DNA from 3 places in the Streptococcus parapneumoniae genome. Region 2 is predicted to be linked to each of the others. Evidence: predicted binding sites of a transcription regulator. Region 2 holds the regulator's gene; each other region holds the start of a gene.
The links. Region 2 encodes Rex, which represses fermentation and respiration genes when NADH is low (regulators of the CRP and FNR family bind a similar motif). Its sites were predicted from a motif close to TTGTGAANTANTTCACAA; they were not measured.
Positions count from the first base shown of each region.

Region 1: the regulator Rex is predicted to act here: its motif matches at 2,830-2,847, upstream of adhP (alcohol dehydrogenase AdhP).
Region 3: the regulator Rex is predicted to act here: its motif matches at 1,900-1,917, upstream of SP4011_RS05320 (formate/nitrite transporter family protein).

Region 1 covers NZ_AP026968.1:1,999,351-2,004,864, reverse strand. The annotation lists gene SP4011_RS09950 (PTS mannose/fructose/sorbose transporter subunit IIC) at 1-464, opposite strand, end outside; gene SP4011_RS09945 (PTS sugar transporter subunit IIB) at 492-1,481, opposite strand; gene adhP (alcohol dehydrogenase AdhP) at 1,714-2,733, opposite strand; gene SP4011_RS09935 (Cof-type HAD-IIB family hydrolase) at 3,156-3,968, opposite strand; gene SP4011_RS09930 (NCS2 family permease) at 4,158-5,514, shown strand, end outside.
Region 2 covers NZ_AP026968.1:1,228,266-1,233,779, forward strand. The annotation lists gene SP4011_RS06460 (ribose-phosphate diphosphokinase) at 1-195, shown strand, start outside; gene SP4011_RS06465 (cysteine desulfurase family protein) at 205-1,320, shown strand; gene SP4011_RS06470 (DUF1831 domain-containing protein) at 1,325-1,672, shown strand; gene SP4011_RS06475 (DUF4649 family protein) at 1,680-1,895, shown strand; gene SP4011_RS06480 (redox-sensing transcriptional repressor Rex) at 1,978-2,619, shown strand; gene SP4011_RS06485 (gamma-glutamyl-gamma-aminobutyrate hydrolase family protein) at 2,637-3,326, shown strand; gene radC (RadC family protein) at 3,323-4,003, opposite strand; gene pcrA (DNA helicase PcrA) at 4,046-5,514, opposite strand, start outside.
Region 3 covers NZ_AP026968.1:1,033,694-1,039,207, forward strand. The annotation lists gene gyrA (DNA gyrase subunit A) at 1-1,058, shown strand, start outside; gene srtA (sortase SrtA) at 1,058-1,801, shown strand; gene SP4011_RS05320 (formate/nitrite transporter family protein) at 1,941-2,738, shown strand; gene SP4011_RS05325 (O-acetylhomoserine aminocarboxypropyltransferase/cysteine synthase family protein) at 2,886-4,166, shown strand; gene SP4011_RS05330 (DUF2130 domain-containing protein) at 4,262-5,514, shown strand, end outside.

The DNA.
Region 1 (5,514 bases), 770 kb from region 2:
AGCGCGATACGAAGTCCTTGGAAAAGTAGCGCAATAAAATGCGCACGCTCCACAGCGCCGAAGTCACCTTTTTTAGCGGCAGCATCAGCAGTGTGAACCAATCCAACTGAAATTGTACGTACAATCATAGTTAAGAATAGACCAGCAACGGCAAGAGGGATAGCAACCGCTTGGGCAACACCGATACCTGTCTTGGTAAAGTCACCACCAAGAACCATGATAATGGCAGCAGCGACAGAAGCAAGTGCAGCATCAGGAGCGATAGCAGCACCGATATTTGACCAACCAAGGGCAATCATTTGAAGCGATCCACCGAGGATAATCCCTGCTTCCAAGTGACCTGTTACAAGCCCAATAAGGGTACAGGCTACAAGTGGTTGGTGAAATTGGAACTGGTCGAGGATGCCTTCAAGACCTGCAAGGAAGGCTACACCGACTACTAAAACCATAGAAATAATAGACATATTTAAAATCCTTTCATAAATAATGGCTTATTTGACATTGGCTTTGTTAATCAAGTCAAACAAATCTTTTTTAGAATCATTTGGTACTTTACGGACATCAAATTCAACACCCAAGTCACGCATTTTTTCAAATGTAGCAACATCTTCTTTGTCCATAGACAAAACGGTATTGACCAATGTTTTACCTGTTGAGTGAGCCATAGAACCAACGTTAAGAGTCTTGATTGGCACGCCGCCTTCGATGGCACGAAGGGCATCTTGAGGTGTTTCAAACAAGATAAGGGCATGTGTTTCTCCAAAACGTGGGTCTTTTGAAATCTCAATCAGTTTTTGAATTGGAACCACGTTAGCCTTGACATTACCTGGAGCTGCTTGTTTAATCAATTCTTTACGAAGGTCGTCTTTAGCCACGTTATCTGAAGCAACGATGATACGATTTGCTTTTGAATCTGGAGTCCAAGCAGTTGCAACCTGACCGTGAAGTAGACGTGTGTCAAGACGGGCAAGATTGATTTTCAATTTACCGTCTCCGATAACAGTTCCTTCTGGGATAGCAGTTTGGGCAACTGGAGCAGCTGCAGCGCTTGCAACTTCTTCAACTGGATTTAGCTCTTCTGGAAGAGCTTTGATGCCATCTTTGGCTTCTTTAATGATATTAGCAGCGACTTTTTCTACACCTGCAGCAGCGTCCATGAGGCGCTCTGTGTAGGCTTGAATCAACATCGGTAAGTTAAGTCCTGTGATGATGGCAAACTTACGCTCAGGATTTTCTCCCATCACGCGACTAGCTTGGTTAAATGGAGAACCACTCCAAAGGTCAGCCAAAACTAGAACCTCATCTTCTGCGTCAAATGCAGCAACAGCGTTATTAAACTTAGCGTATAGATCATCAGGACCTTCATTTGGCATAAAGGTCACAACTTGAACCTTTTCTTGTTCACCAAAGATCATAGATCCTGACTGATGAATACCCGCAGCAAATTCGCCGTGGCTCGCAATAATGATTCCGATACTCATTATTGTCATTCCTCCTTTTTTGTTTTAGTTTTCGTTTAAGAAAACATTAAGACTTTTTAAGTATAAACCGTTTTCATCTAAAAATCAACTATTTATAATAAAAAATTAAAAAGCTTTTTTTGCAGATGTTGATATATTGAGTTTTTGAGGAGTAATCTTGAATTCTTATTTAAAAATTTAATATAAAAAAGTTGGAAGCGCATTCCAACTTTTAAAATAGGTTTCTATTAGATTAGTGGGTGAAGTCGAGTACCATACGTCCTTGGATTTGACCTTTTTCCATTTCGTCGAAAATGGCTACGGCATCTTCTATTGGACGTTTTTGAACAACTGGAACTACTAAACCTTCTGCACCGAATTGGAAGGCTTCTTCCAAGTCTTTACGAGTTCCTACAAGAGAACCGATGACTTGGATTCCATCGAGGACTGTTTTAACGATGCTGAGTTCCATCATTTCAGAAGGAAGACCGACAGCGACGACGCGACCACCAGCACGAACGGAGTCAACAGCCTGGTTGAAGGCAACTTTAGATACAGCAGTTACGACAGCTGAGTGAGCACCTCCATCAGTTTTTTCCTTGATGAGTCCAGGTACATCTTCAACTTCGAGGCCGTTAATAACAATGTCAGCGCCTACTTCTTTTGCAAGGGCAAGTTTGTCGTTATTGATATCAACTGCGATAACATGAGCATTGAATACTTTTTTAGCGTATTGAACAGCTAGGTTACCAAGGCCACCAGCACCGTAAAGGACAACCCATTGGCCTGGTTCAACTTTGGCCTCTTTAATAGCTTTATAGGTTGTTACACCAGCACATGTGATAGAAGAAGCTTGGGCTGGATCAAGTCCGTCAGGAACTTTGACAGCATAGTCAGCAGTTACGATACACTGTTCAGCCATACCACCGTCTACTGAGTAGCCAGCATTTTTTACTGTACGGCAAAGAGTTTCACGGCCAGTTGTACAGTATTCGCAAGTACCACATCCTTCAAAGAACCAAGCAACGCTGACGCGGTCACCGACTTTAAGGCTTTTCACATCTGGGGCAATTTCTTTAACGATACCAACACCTTCGTGACCTAGGACACGTCCTGGTACCTGACCGAAGTCGCCATGGGCAACGTGGAGGTCAGTGTGGCAAACACCACAGTATTCAATTTCTACAAGTGCTTCCCCAGTTTCAAGTGGACGGAGTACTTTTTCTTCAACAGCAACACCAGTGCTTTCTGGATTTACAACAACAGGTTTCATAGTTATCCTCCTTGATATTAACTGAGAGCAGGAGAAACAGGACTGGATTGATTTTTTGTCAACAGAGTCGAGTGTGACGAGCTCTCTTGTTTTTATATGTGAAGTATATCACAAAAGAAAGCCTTTTCCAAGGTTTTGGGGGTAAAAAATAGAACAATCGATTAACTGGTTGATGAGACTGTGAAAAGAGCACAAAGACCAGCTCGCAAGCTGGTCATACTCTTCGAAAATCTCTTCAAACCACGTCAGCTTCGCCTTGCCGTAGGTATATGTTACTGACTTCGTCAGTTCTATCTGCAACCTCAAAACAGTGTTTTGAGCTGACTTCGTCAGTTTCATCTACAACCTCAAAACAGTGTTTTGAGCAACCTACGGCTAGCTTCCTAGTTTGCTCTTTGATTTTCATTGAGTATCAGTATAGGTTATAAGAATAAGTCTTGCAGGGTTTTGGCAACTCCGTCTTGGTCATTGGTCAAGGAAATTTGCTCATCTGCATAGGGGAGTAGCTCTGAGTTGGCATTTTTCATTGCATAACCTTTCCCGGCAAAAGCAAGCATTTCGGTATCATTGTGCTCATCTCCAAAAGCAATCAAATCTTTTTTGTCACGGTTCATTACCTTGAGCAAGTAGTCCAAAGCAAAGGCTTTGTTGACACCTTTTGGGGTACACTCAAGGATATTGAGCGGACCTCCCCAGGTATTGATAGACAGTTGATGCTGGTAGAAGGCGTTCATTTCTTTTGCCAAGGCATATTTGTCACTGGCTCTGGTCTGCAAGAGGATACAGTTAGGGTCCTTGGTCACCAATTCAGGCTTGAATTGATCTTCAGGCTGGAAAGCTTCTACACCAAATAGTTTGGGATTGGCAATTTCTTCATTAGGATTTGTAATGTAGAATTTTTTACGATATTCTCCAGCGATAAAATCGGCTTGAATGTCCTCTGAACGTTGAACCATATCTAAAAGATATTTTTTGTCTACAGTCAAACACTTTTCAAAATCCCAAACTTGGTCTGGTAAATGAGTGAGGGAGCCGTTGAAGTTAATCATAGGAGTGTCTAAGCCCAGTTCACGGTAAAAATCTTTTGACATACGGTAAGGGCGACCTGTCGTAATAATAACCTGATGGCCTTTTTCAACAACTTTTTTAATGGTTTTTTTGGTAAAGTCAGAAATTTGACTGTCCGAGTTGAGCAGGGTTCCATCCAGGTCAACTGCAATAATTTTTTTAGTCATAGGGACCTTTCTAGTGTCTTTTCAGATAAGATGTCTACTATTATAACAGAAAGCAGGCAGAAAAGCAGATTCGAAACCAAAAAAGAAATTTCATCAAATTCTTAAATAAATCAAACAAATATATTGAAAAAGTGAATGATAAATGATATAATTCTATTATTGTTCGTAAAAATTAAAAGGAGATTGATAATGGACAAATTATTTAAACTAAAAGAGAACGGTACAGACGTTCGTACAGAGGTTCTCGCTGGTTTAACAACTTTCTTTGCAATGAGTTATATTCTCTTTGTAAACCCACAAATTCTTTCGCAAACAGGAATGCCTGCTCAGGGTGTATTCCTAGCGACGATCATTGGTGCAGTAGCGGGTACCTTGATGATGGCCTTCTATGCTAACTTACCTTATGCCCAAGCGCCAGGTATGGGACTTAATGCCTTCTTTACCTTTACAGTTGTATTTGGACTCGGTTATTCTTGGCAAGAAGCCCTAGCTATGGTCTTCATCTGTGGAATTATCTCATTGATTATCACTTTGACAAATGTTCGTAAAATGATCATTGAATCGATTCCAAATGCCCTTCGCTCAGCTATTTCAGCTGGTATCGGTGTCTTCCTTGCCTACGTGGGAATTAAGAATGCTGGACTTTTGAAATTTACGATTGATCCAGGCAACTATACTGTTGTAGGAGAAGGGGCTGACAAGGCTCAAGCAACGATTGCGGCAAACTCTTCAGCAGTTCCAGGCTTGGTCAGCTTTAATAATCCAGCTGTTTTGGTGGCTCTTGCAGGACTTGCCATTACTATCTTCTTTGTTATCAAAGGGATTAAAGGGGGAATTATTCTCTCTATCTTGACAACAACTGTTCTTGCTATCGCAGTTGGTTTGGTAGATTTGTCTAGTATCGATTTTGCTAACAACCATGTTGGTGCAGCCTTTGAAGACTTGAAGAGAGTCTTTGGTGCGGCTCTTGGTTCAGAAGGTTTGGGAGCTTTGATTTCAGATACAGCTCGCTTGCCTGAAACTCTTATGGCTATTCTTGCCTTTTCGTTGACAGATATTTTTGACACGATTGGTACCTTGATTGGTACAGGTGAAAAAGTTGGTATCGTAGCGACAAATGGTGAAAATCACCAATCAGCTAAGTTGGACAAGGCTCTTTACTCTGACTTGATTGGTACTTCAATTGGTGCCATCGCTGGTACTTCGAACGTAACGACTTATGTTGAGTCTGCTGCTGGTATTGGTGCAGGTGGACGTACTGGTTTGACAGCCTTGGTCGTGGCAATCTGTTTTGCGATCTCAAGCTTCTTTAGCCCACTTCTAGCGATTGTACCAACAGCCGCTACAGCTCCAATCTTGATTATCGTTGGGATTATGATGTTGGCTAGCTTGAAAAATATCCATTGGGACGATATGTCTGAAGCGGTTCCTGCTTTCTTCACATCTATCTTTATGGGATTCAGCTACTCTATCACTCAAGGGATTGCAGTTGGTTTCTTGACTTACACCTTGACTAAGCTTGTCAAAGGTCAAGCTAAAGATGTTC
Region 2 (5,514 bases):
GTCGAAGGAGCTGCTGAACTTCTTGACAATACTAATATTAAAGAAATTCTTGTGACTGATTCAGTAGCAACAAAAGAAAAAACTCCTAAAAACGTATGCTACATCACTGCTAGTGAGTTAATTGGTGATGCTATCGTCCGTATCCACGAAAGAAAACCAGTCAGCCCACTCTTTGCCTACAACAAAAAGAAATAAGGTGATTCTTTGATTTATTTGGACAATGCTGCAACGACTCCTATGTCAGCAGTTGCTATTTCAGCTATGACCGAGGTTATGCAAGAAACCTATGGAAATCCTTCTAGTATTCATGCTCATGGTCGTCGAGCTGGCAAACTATTGCGAGAAGCCCGTCAGGAGCTAGCTCAGTTACTGGGGACAAAACCTCAACATATCTTTTTCACTTCTGGTGGGACAGAAGGCAACAATACTGCTATCATTGGTTACTGCCTTCGTCACCAAGAACAAGGAAAACATATTATCACAACTGCTATTGAGCACCATGCTGTCCTTGAAACAATTGATTACTTGGTTCAACACTTTGGGTTTGAAGCAACCATTATCCAGCCAGAAAATCAAGAAATCACCGCCCAGCAAATTCAAGAGGCCTTACGTGACGATACGATTTTGGTTTCTACCATGTTTGCCAATAATGAGACTGGAAACCTACTGCCCATTGCTGAAATTGGCCAAATACTCAAGCAACACCCAGCCGCCTATCATGTCGATGCAGTTCAGGCTATTGGTAAAATCCCTATACACCCAGAAGAATTGGGCATTGATTTTCTCACTGCTTCTGCCCACAAGTTCCATGGTCCTAAGGGAATCGGTTTTCTCTACGCATCTAGCATGGATTTTGATTCCTATCTTCATGGCGGAGACCAAGAACAGAAAAAACGAGCCGGAACTGAAAATCTAGCTGCCATCGTGGGTATGGTTGCAGCCCTAAAAGAAGACCTAGAAAAACAGGAAGAACATTTTCGACATGTACAAAATTTAGAAACTGCCTTTCTGGCAGAACTAGAGGGCATTCAATATTACTTGAATAGAGGAGAACATCATCTCCCTTATGTCCTCAATATTGGATTTCCTGATCAAAAAAATGACCTCTTACTCCTTCGGCTAGATTTAGCTGGAATTTCAATCTCTACTGGCTCAGCCTGTACAGCAGGCATTGTCCAATCCAGCCATGTTCTTGAAGCCATGTACAGAGCAAATTCAGACCGCTTGAAGGAATCCGTTCGTATCAGTTTGTCTCCACAAAATACTGTTGAAGACCTACAAACCCTCGCAAAAACCTTAAAAGAAATTATCGGAGGTTAGCCATATGGCATTTGAAAAAACCATTCAGTTAAAAAATTGTCGTTACGACTACACTCTTAGCCCTTCTGTTAAAAAATTCACCCTCAAAGACAATACTTTTTTTGAGACAAAGGTTGGTAACTATGAACTAACTCGCCTACTTGAAAAAGTGCCAAACAGCGGTGAAGGCTTCCAACTTAAAATCATCATTAACAAGGAACTTACAGGGGCTAAAATCAATATCACTGACAAGTTTGGGCTACGTCTAGTTGATATTTTCAAATCAGAAGACCACCACATTCATCAGGAAAAATTCTACTTCCTCATGGATAGCTTGGTAGAACGTGGTGTCTTTACAAAATCAGAAAGATAGAGCTAAAATGTTTGAACTGACCTATAAGGACAGCTATCATGTTGAGCGTACTCTCAAGTATGAGGATTATGAAGCTCTCATGCTAGCTCTGTCAGGATGTGTAACCCTACCAGATACACTGTATGTGACTTCTTTGACTTTTGAGGGACAGGAAGTTTACCAAGGACTGGTCGGAGACCTCTACCGTTTTCTATCACATGCAGATTTTTTACAACAAAACTAAGATTTTTCTTAGTTTTTTCTTGTTTTTGTTGATTTTTTCACAATGTTTCTATAAAATAGAAGAATAGAAAGGTTGTGATTTTGTGAAAGATAAACAGTCTGCTATTCCAAAAGCTACAGCGAAAAGACTCTCTCTCTACTATCGAATTTTTAAGAGATTTCATGCAGAAAAGATTGAACGTGCCAACTCTAAGCAAATTGCAGAGGCCATTGGGATTGATTCAGCGACCGTACGTCGGGATTTTTCCTATTTTGGTGAACTAGGTCGGCGTGGATTTGGATATGATGTCAAAAAACTGATGACATTTTTTGCCGATTTGCTCAATGATAACTCCATCACCAATGTTATGCTGGTAGGTATTGGAAATATGGGCCATGCCCTTCTCCACTATCGCTTCCACGAACGTAACAAGATGAAGATTATCATGGCCTTTGATCTAGATGACCACCCTGAGGTCGGGACCCAAACTCCTGATGGGATTCCCATTTACGGAATTTCTCAAATCAAGGATAAAATCAAGAATGCTGATGTGAAGACTGCTATCCTGACCGTTCCCAGCGTCAAGTCACAAGAGGTTGCCAATCTCTTGGTAGATGCTGGCGTGAAAGGAATTCTCAGTTTTTCACCAGTACATCTGCATTTACCAAAAGACGTGGTCGTTCAGTATGTCGATTTGACAAGTGAACTCCAAACCCTCCTCTACTTCATGCGAAAAGAGGATTAGAAAGCGAAAATCATTTTATGAAAAAACCAGTTATTGGGATTACAGGAAACGAAAAAACTCATCCAGATGATGACATCATGATGAGCTACGCAGCAAAAGGCTTTGTTGAAGGCGTTAAAGACGCTGGAGGGATTCCCATCATCCTACCGATTGGTGATCAAGAAATGGCTAGCCACTATATCAGTTTGATTGACAAGCTCATCTTGACAGGTGGACAAAATGTTGATCCAAAATTCTATGGCGAACTGAAAACCATTGATAGCGATGACTACCACCTTCAAAGAGATATCTTCGAACTGGCCCTCATCAAGGAAGCCATTAAACAGAAAAAGCCTATTTTCTCCGTCTGTCGTGGGACTCAGCTTTTTAACGTTGCCATGGGCGGAACTCTGTACCAAGATATCGAAGATCATTGGCAGGATTGTTCTGCCGAGTACACAACTCAACGCTTGGTGACAGAACCTGATACTGTTCTCCGAGAAATCTATGGAGAAATTTCCCATATCAACTCCTTCCACCATCAGAGCATTAAGGATTTAGCACCAAATTTAAAGATTGCGGCTCATGATCCTAAAGATGGTATCATTGAGGCTGTCATGAGTACGGATGATGTTGCCTTTCTCGGTGTCCAATGGCATCCAGAGTTTCTATTTGAAAATCGTCCCAAAGATAAAAACCTCTTTGACTATGTCGTTAATGAACTTTAGATTAAATCTGTCTTTTCACGGTAACTAAAGTAACTAGATTGTGAGACAATCAAATGGTCCAAGAGGACAATCCCCATCAGTTCGCAGGCTTCTTTGACAAGTTTTGTAACCTGATCATCATTTCGGCTAGGGGCTACCGCTCCCGAAGGATGATTGTGGACCAAGATGAGAGAAGTCGCCATATGCTTGATAGCATAGTGAAGAATCTCTCGCGGCTCAGCGATACTACGAGTTGCAGAACCGATAAAAATGGTCTGTTGATGGATGATTTGATTTTGAGTATTGAGATAGAGCGCCACCAGGTGCTCTTGTTTTTTATCCCCCAATTCCTGTTGCATCTTCTTAGCCAACTTTTGACTGCTGAGAATACTTTCCATCTCAATAGTCTCATGTTTATGAATACGATGTCCCAGTTCAATCATAGCTTGCAACTCTATAGCCTTAACACGACCGATACCAGACAGACTCTGCAATTCCTGCAGGGTCATTCTTTTCAAATCTGTTAGGCTTGAAAGGTTGTTCAAGACTTTCTGGGCAATTTCAAAAACGCTGGCTTGACGTGTTCCTGTCCTAAGTAAAATAGCTAGCAACTCTTGATTACTGAGCGCTTCTACTCCTTCTTGGGTCAGTCTCTCTCTTGGTAATAATGAATCTTCTTGGAATGAAATACTGTACATAAAAATCCTCCTCACTTTATTATTCGTGAGAAGGATGAAAAATTAGATTTTTTTCTCAATTGGAGCCACACTGGCTAAAAGTTTTTTCAAACCTACTTCTGGGAAATTGATTTTTAATTCCTGAGTAGCACCGCTACCTGAAACTTCCAGAACAGTTCCCTCTCCCCATTTCTTGTGGAGGGCAATATCACCAATGGACCAATTTGACTCACTAGACGCTGATTTTGCCCCAGCTGTAAATTGACCAAATGGAAGACCGCTTGACTGGATAGATTTTGGGGCTGCACTGCGTTTACGGTCTTGAAGAGCCTGAGCCAAACTCATTCCTTGACCGAAGGAAAGGCCACCACTACTATATGATGCTTTAAAGCTTGTATTTGCTGGACGAGCCAGACCTTGATACTCAAGCAAGTCTGAACTGATTTCGTTAATAAAACGAGTCGGACGGTTGTAGTTGGTACGACCAAAAAGCAGGCGTGAGTTGGCATTTGTCAGATAGAGGATTTTCTCTGCACGCGTGATACCTACATAGGCTAGACGGCGCTCTTCTTCTAATTCATCTGGATCTTCAGCCGCACGACTAAGTGGAAAGACATTTTCTTCCATCCCAATCAAAAAGACAACTGGAAACTCGAGACCTTTGGCAGCATGCAGGGTCATCAGGGTCACTTCTGATGTCTCCTGACTACCTGAATCTGTATCCGCAATCAAGGCCAAGTCATTTAAGAAACGACTCAGTTTATCCAGACCAGTTTCCTCTTCTGGACCATCAGAGGTATCATCAAAGTTTTTCGTCACAGAAAGGAACTCTTCAATATTTTCAACCCTAGCCTTGCTTTCTAAAGTCGCTTGAGCATTTAAAATATCGACGTAACCTGTTTTTTCAAGGACAGCCTCAACCAACTCTGTAATATTTAATTGGTCTAGCTGCTCTCGTAAATCTAACATCATATTTGCAAAATCCCAGATAGACTGAGCTGCCTTACCCTTGATACCAGACAACATGATGTTTGCAGAAGCATCTAGCATGGACATGTTTTGCATATTCGCAAAATCACGGATTTTCTCAACTGTACCTGGCCCAATTCCACGCTTCGGTTCGTTGATAATACGTTCAAAACTGATATTGTCACTCAAATTGGCAATAAGATTAAGATAAGCGATAATATCGCGGATTTCCTTACGGCTGTAAAACTTTGTCCCACCGACCATGGTATAAGGGATATTTGACTTGAGCAGGGCTTCCTCAATAGTACGAGACTGCGCATTAGTCCGATAGAGAACTGCAAAATCCTTATGAAGGAAGTTTTGACTGCGACTAAGTTCATCGATGGTTCTGGCTACAAATACAGCCTCATCCAGCTCATCATCGGCACGATAGTAAACGATTTTCTCCCCATCCGCATTTTGAGTCCAAAGATTCTTAGGACGGCGGTTTTTATTGTTTTTAATTACCTCGTTGGCCGCTTGAAGAATGGTTTTAGTTGAGCGGTAATTCTCCTCCAACAAAA
Region 3 (5,514 bases), 190 kb from region 2:
AAGTTAAACGTAAATTTTCCGATAAACGTCGTACAGAGTTGATGGTCGGTGAAGTCTTGAGTCTTGAAGATGAAGATTTGATTGAAGAATCGGATGTCTTGATTACGCTTTCTAACAAAGGATACATTAAACGTCTGGACCAAGCTGAATTTACTGCTCAAAAACGTGGGGGTCGTGGTGTCCAAGGAACAGGTGTTAAGGATGATGATTTTGTTCGTGAGTTAGTGTCAACTAGCACCCATGATCACCTGCTCTTCTTTACAAATAAAGGACGTGTCTATCGTTTGAAAGGTTATGAAATTCCTGAGTATGGTCGGACGGCCAAAGGACTGCCAGTAGTTAATCTCTTGAAATTAGATGAAGGCGAAAGTATTCAGACTATTATCAATGTTGAGTCTGATCGCAGTGATGATGCTTATCTCTTCTTTACAACCCGTCACGGTATTGTGAAGAGAACCAGTGTTAAGGAGTTTGCTAACATTCGTCAGAATGGACTTAAAGCACTGAATCTTAAGGATGAAGATGAGTTAATCAATGTCTTGTTGACGGAAGAAGATACGGATATTATCATTGGTACCAAGTTTGGTTATGCAGTTCGCTTTAATCAATCAGCCGTTCGTGGTATGAGCCGTATCGCCACTGGTGTGAAAGGTGTTAATCTCCGTGATGGAGACACAGTAGTCGGAGCGAGCGTAATTACTGATCAAGATGAGGTTCTTATCATTACTGAAAAAGGATATGGTAAGCGTACAGCTGCTACTGAATATCCAACAAAAGGTCGTGGTGGTAAGGGAATGCAGACAGCTAAAATTACCGAAAAAAATGGCTTGCTGGCCGGTCTTATGACTGTTCAAGGGGATGAGGATTTGATGATTATCACTGATACAGGTGTCATGATTCGAACCAATCTTGCCAATATTTCACAAACAGGACGCGCAACTATGGGAGTTAAAGTAATGCGTCTGGATCAAGATGCTCAGATAGTGACCTTCACAACGGTTGCAGCGGCAGAAAAAGAAGAAGTTGGGACAGAAAATGAAACAGAAGGTGAAGCATAATGTCTCAAAAAAATAATAAGAAGAAAAACAAACGAAAAAATCTGCTGACAAATATCCTAGCAGGATTTCTGATATTACTGTCACTGGCTTTGATTTTTAATGCGCAAATTCGAAATATTTTCATGGTCTGGAATACCAATAAGTATCAAGTTAGTCAAGTATCAAAAGAAAAAATAGAAGAAAATCAGGATACAGAAGGAAATTTTGATTTTGATTCGGTCAAAGCGATTTCTTCGGAAGCTGTTCTAGCTTCTCAATGGGATGCTCAAAAATTACCAGTTATTGGGGGAATTGCAATTCCTGAATTGGAAATGAATTTGCCGATTTTTAAAGGACTTGATAATGTTAATCTCTTCTACGGCGCTGGTACAATGAAACGCGAGCAAGTAATGGGAGAAGGAAATTATAGTCTAGCTAGTCACCATATCTTTGGTGTTGATAATGCTAATAAAATGTTATTTTCTCCTTTAGATAATGCTAAAAATGGTATGAAGATTTATCTAACCGATAAAAATAAAGTTTATACTTATGAAATACGAGAAGTCAAACGTGTGACACCAGATCGCGTTGATGAGGTTGATGATAGAGATGGGGTCAATGAAATCACATTAGTAACCTGTGAAGACCTTGCTGCTACAGAACGTATTATTGTAAAAGGTGATTTGAAAGAAACAAAAGATTATTCACAAACATCTGATGAAATCCTAACAGCTTTCAATCAACCGTATAAACAATTTTATTAATACAAATCAGTGAAATCCAGAATTTCACTGATTTTTTTAAGATTTTCATAAAAATAAACTTTTATGAAATGCGGAAAACGCTTCCTAAAATCTAAAGTTTGTGATATAATTATCAAGAAAAAAGATTTAGGAGTTTATTATGGTTTCTTCAGAATTTATCTCAAAGATTGAATTTGCTTGCAAGAAGAAAGAAAGTCTTTATAGCCAAAGCAAATTTAAGTATGCGATTCGTTCTATGTTTGCAGGTGCATTTTTAACTTTCAGTACAGCTGCTGGTGCAGTTGGGGCTGACTTGATTAATAAAATTGCACCAGGTAGTGGACGTTTCCTCTTCCCATTTGTCTTTGCTTGGGGATTGGCCTACATTGTTTTTTTGAATGCCGAGTTGGTAACATCAAACATGATGTTCTTGACTGCAGGTAGTTTCTTGAAAAAAATCTCTTGGAGAAAAACAGCTGAGATTTTACTTTACTGTACCTTCTTCAACCTTATCGGGGCTTTGATAGCAGGTTGGGGCTTTGCCCACTCGGCAGCCTATGCGAATCTGACACACGATAGTTTCATCTCAGGTGTTGTTGAGATGAAGTTAGGCCGCTCAAATGAATTGGTCTTGCTTGAGGCGATTTTGGCAAATATTTTCGTAAATATTGCGATTCTTTCATTTGTTTTGGTCAAAGATGGTGGTGTCAAACTTTGGCTCGTTTTATCAGCGATTTACATGTTTGTATTCTTAACAAACGAGCACATTGCGGCGAACTTTGCTTCTTTCGCGATTGTAAAATTCAGTGTTGCTGCTGATTCAATTGCTAACTTCGGTGTTGGAAATATGCTTCGCCACTGGGGTGTAACCTTCATCGGAAACTTTATCGGAGGAGGCCTCTTGATGGGGCTGCCATATGCCTTCCTCAATAAAAACGAAGATACTTATGTAGATTAAGAAAATGAGCACGATTGAGTCGTGCTTTTTTCATTTTCAAAATAAGGTAATAGCTATTTCATATACCAAAATATAGAAAACTGATATTTGTAAACTATAACTCAAGGTGCTACAATATCCTTAATCAAACTATATGGAGGTCGCCTTATGACTCGTGATTTTAAATTTGAAACTTTGCAACTACATGCTGGTCAAGTTGCGGATCCAGCTACCAAGTCTCGTGCAGTGCCGATTTATCAAACAACATCTTTTGTTTTTGATGACACGCAGGAAGGTGCCGATCTGTTTGCCTTGAGAAAACCAGGGAACATTTATACTCGTATCACCAATCCTACAACGGCTGCTTTTGAAGAAAGAATTGCAGCTCTCGAAGGTGGTGTCGGAGCTCTTGCAACAGCATCAGGTATGGCTGCAGTGACTTATACGATTTTGGCTCTTGCCCATGCTGGTGACCATGTAGTGGCTGCTTCGACTATTTACGGTGGAACCTTCAATCTCTTGAAGGAAACCCTTCCTCGTTATGGTATCACAACAACCTTTGTTGATGTGGATAATTTGGAAGAAGTGGAAGCAGCGATCAATGACAATACCAAGCTTGTCTTGATTGAAACCTTGGGTAACCCCTTGATTAACATTCCAGACCTGGAAAAATTGGCTGAGATTGCGCATAGACACCAGATTCCACTCGTTTCGGACAACACTTTTGCTACACCATATTTGATTAACGTCTTCTCTCACGGTGTAGATATTGCTATTCACTCTGCGACTAAGTTTATTGGTGGGCATGGTACGACTATTGGAGGAGTGATTGTCGATAGTGGTAGTTTTGACTGGGTTGCTTCAGGAAAATTCCCTCAATTTGTTGAGGAAGACCCAAGCTACCACAATTTGAGCTATACTCGTGATGTGGGTGCAGCAGCCTTTATTATCGCTGTCCGTGTTCAATTGCTTCGTGATACAGGTGCAGCCTTGTCACCATTTAATGCCTTCTTGTTACTCCAAGGACTTGAAACCCTTTCTCTTCGTGTGGAACGCCATGTGCAAAATGCAGAGAAAATTGTTGATTTTCTCGTCAACCATCCTAAGGTAGAAAAGGTAAATTATCCAAAACTAGCAGATAGTCCATATCATGCCTTGGCTGAGAAATACTTGCCTAAAGGTGTGGGTTCAATCTTTACCTTCCATGTCAAAGGTGGGGAGGCAGAAGCACGCAAGGTAATTGATCATTTAGAAATCTTCTCTGATCTTGCAAATGTGGCAGATGCTAAATCGCTTGTTGTCCATCCATCAACAACCACTCACGGTCAATTGTCAGAAAAAGATCTAGAAGCAGCAGGTGTCACACCAAACCAAATTCGTTTGTCAATCGGACTTGAAAATGTAGAGGATTTGGTCGAAGATTTGCGCTTGGCCTTGGAAAAAATTTAAAGTAACAGAAGATAAACAGTGGGTTTTGACTCACTGTTTTTGATTTTCCCTCAGGCATGATATAATGGTTACAGAAGCCTAGAAAGAGGAACGATATGAACGAAATCAAATGTCCCAACTGTGGGGAAGTCTTTACAGTAAATGAAAGTCAGTATGCTGAACTTCTGTCTCAAGTGAGAACGGCAGAGTTTGATAAGGAACTACACGATCGGATGAAGCAGGAACTGGCGTTGGCTGAGCAAAAGGCCATGAATGAGCAACAGTCTAAACTAGCTCAAAAAGACCAAGAAATTACGCAATTACAGAGTCAAATCCAAAACTTTGAAACAGAAAAAGAATTGGCCAAGAAAGAGGTTGAACAGACAAGCCATCAGGCTCTCTTGGCCAAGGACAAGGAAGTACAGGCCTTGGAAAACCAATTGGCTACCTTGCGTTTGGAGCATGAAAATCAACTACAAAAGACCCTTTCTGACCTAGAAAAAGAACGGGCTCAGGTCAAAAACCAACTGCTTTTGCAGGAAAAGGAAAATGAGCTTTCTCTTGCTTCTGTTAAGCAAAACTATGAAGCCCAGCTCAAGGCAGCCAGTGAACAAGTCGAATTTTATAAGAATTTCAAAGCCCAACAATCTACAAAAGCTATCGGGGAAAGTCTGGAACAGTATGCAGAGAGTGAGTTTAACAAGGTCCGTAGTTTTGCCTTTCCAAATGCCTACTTTGAGAAGGATAACAAGGTCTCTGCGCGTGGGTCTAAGGGTGACTTTATCTTCCGTGAGTGTGATGAAAATGGTGTTGAAATCATTTCCATCATGTTTGAGATGAAAAATGAAGCGGACGGAACAGAGAAGAAGCATAAGAATGCAGATTTTTATAAGGAATTGGACAAGGACCGTCGGGAGAAAAATTGTGAATATGCCGTTTTGGTGACCATGCTTGAGGCTGATAACGACTACTTTAACACAGGGATTGTTGATGTCAGCCACGAGTATGAAAAGATGTATGTGGTTCGTCCTCAGTTCTTTATTCAGTTGATTGGGCTCTTGCGTAATGCGGCGCTTAATTCCCTAAAATACAAGCAGGAGTTAGCACTTGTTCGTGAGCAAAATATTGACATAACTCATTTTGAGGAGGACTTGGATGCCTTCAAGCTAGCTTTTGCTAAAAACTATAATTCAGCTTCGACCAACTTTGGAAAAGCTATTGATGAAATCGACAAGGCCATCAAACGTATGGAAGAGGTCAAGAAATTCCTGACAACATCTGAGAATCAACTTCGCCTTGCAAACAATAAATTGGAAGACGTTTCCGTCAAAAAATTGACTCGAAAGAATCCAACAATGAAAGCAAAGTT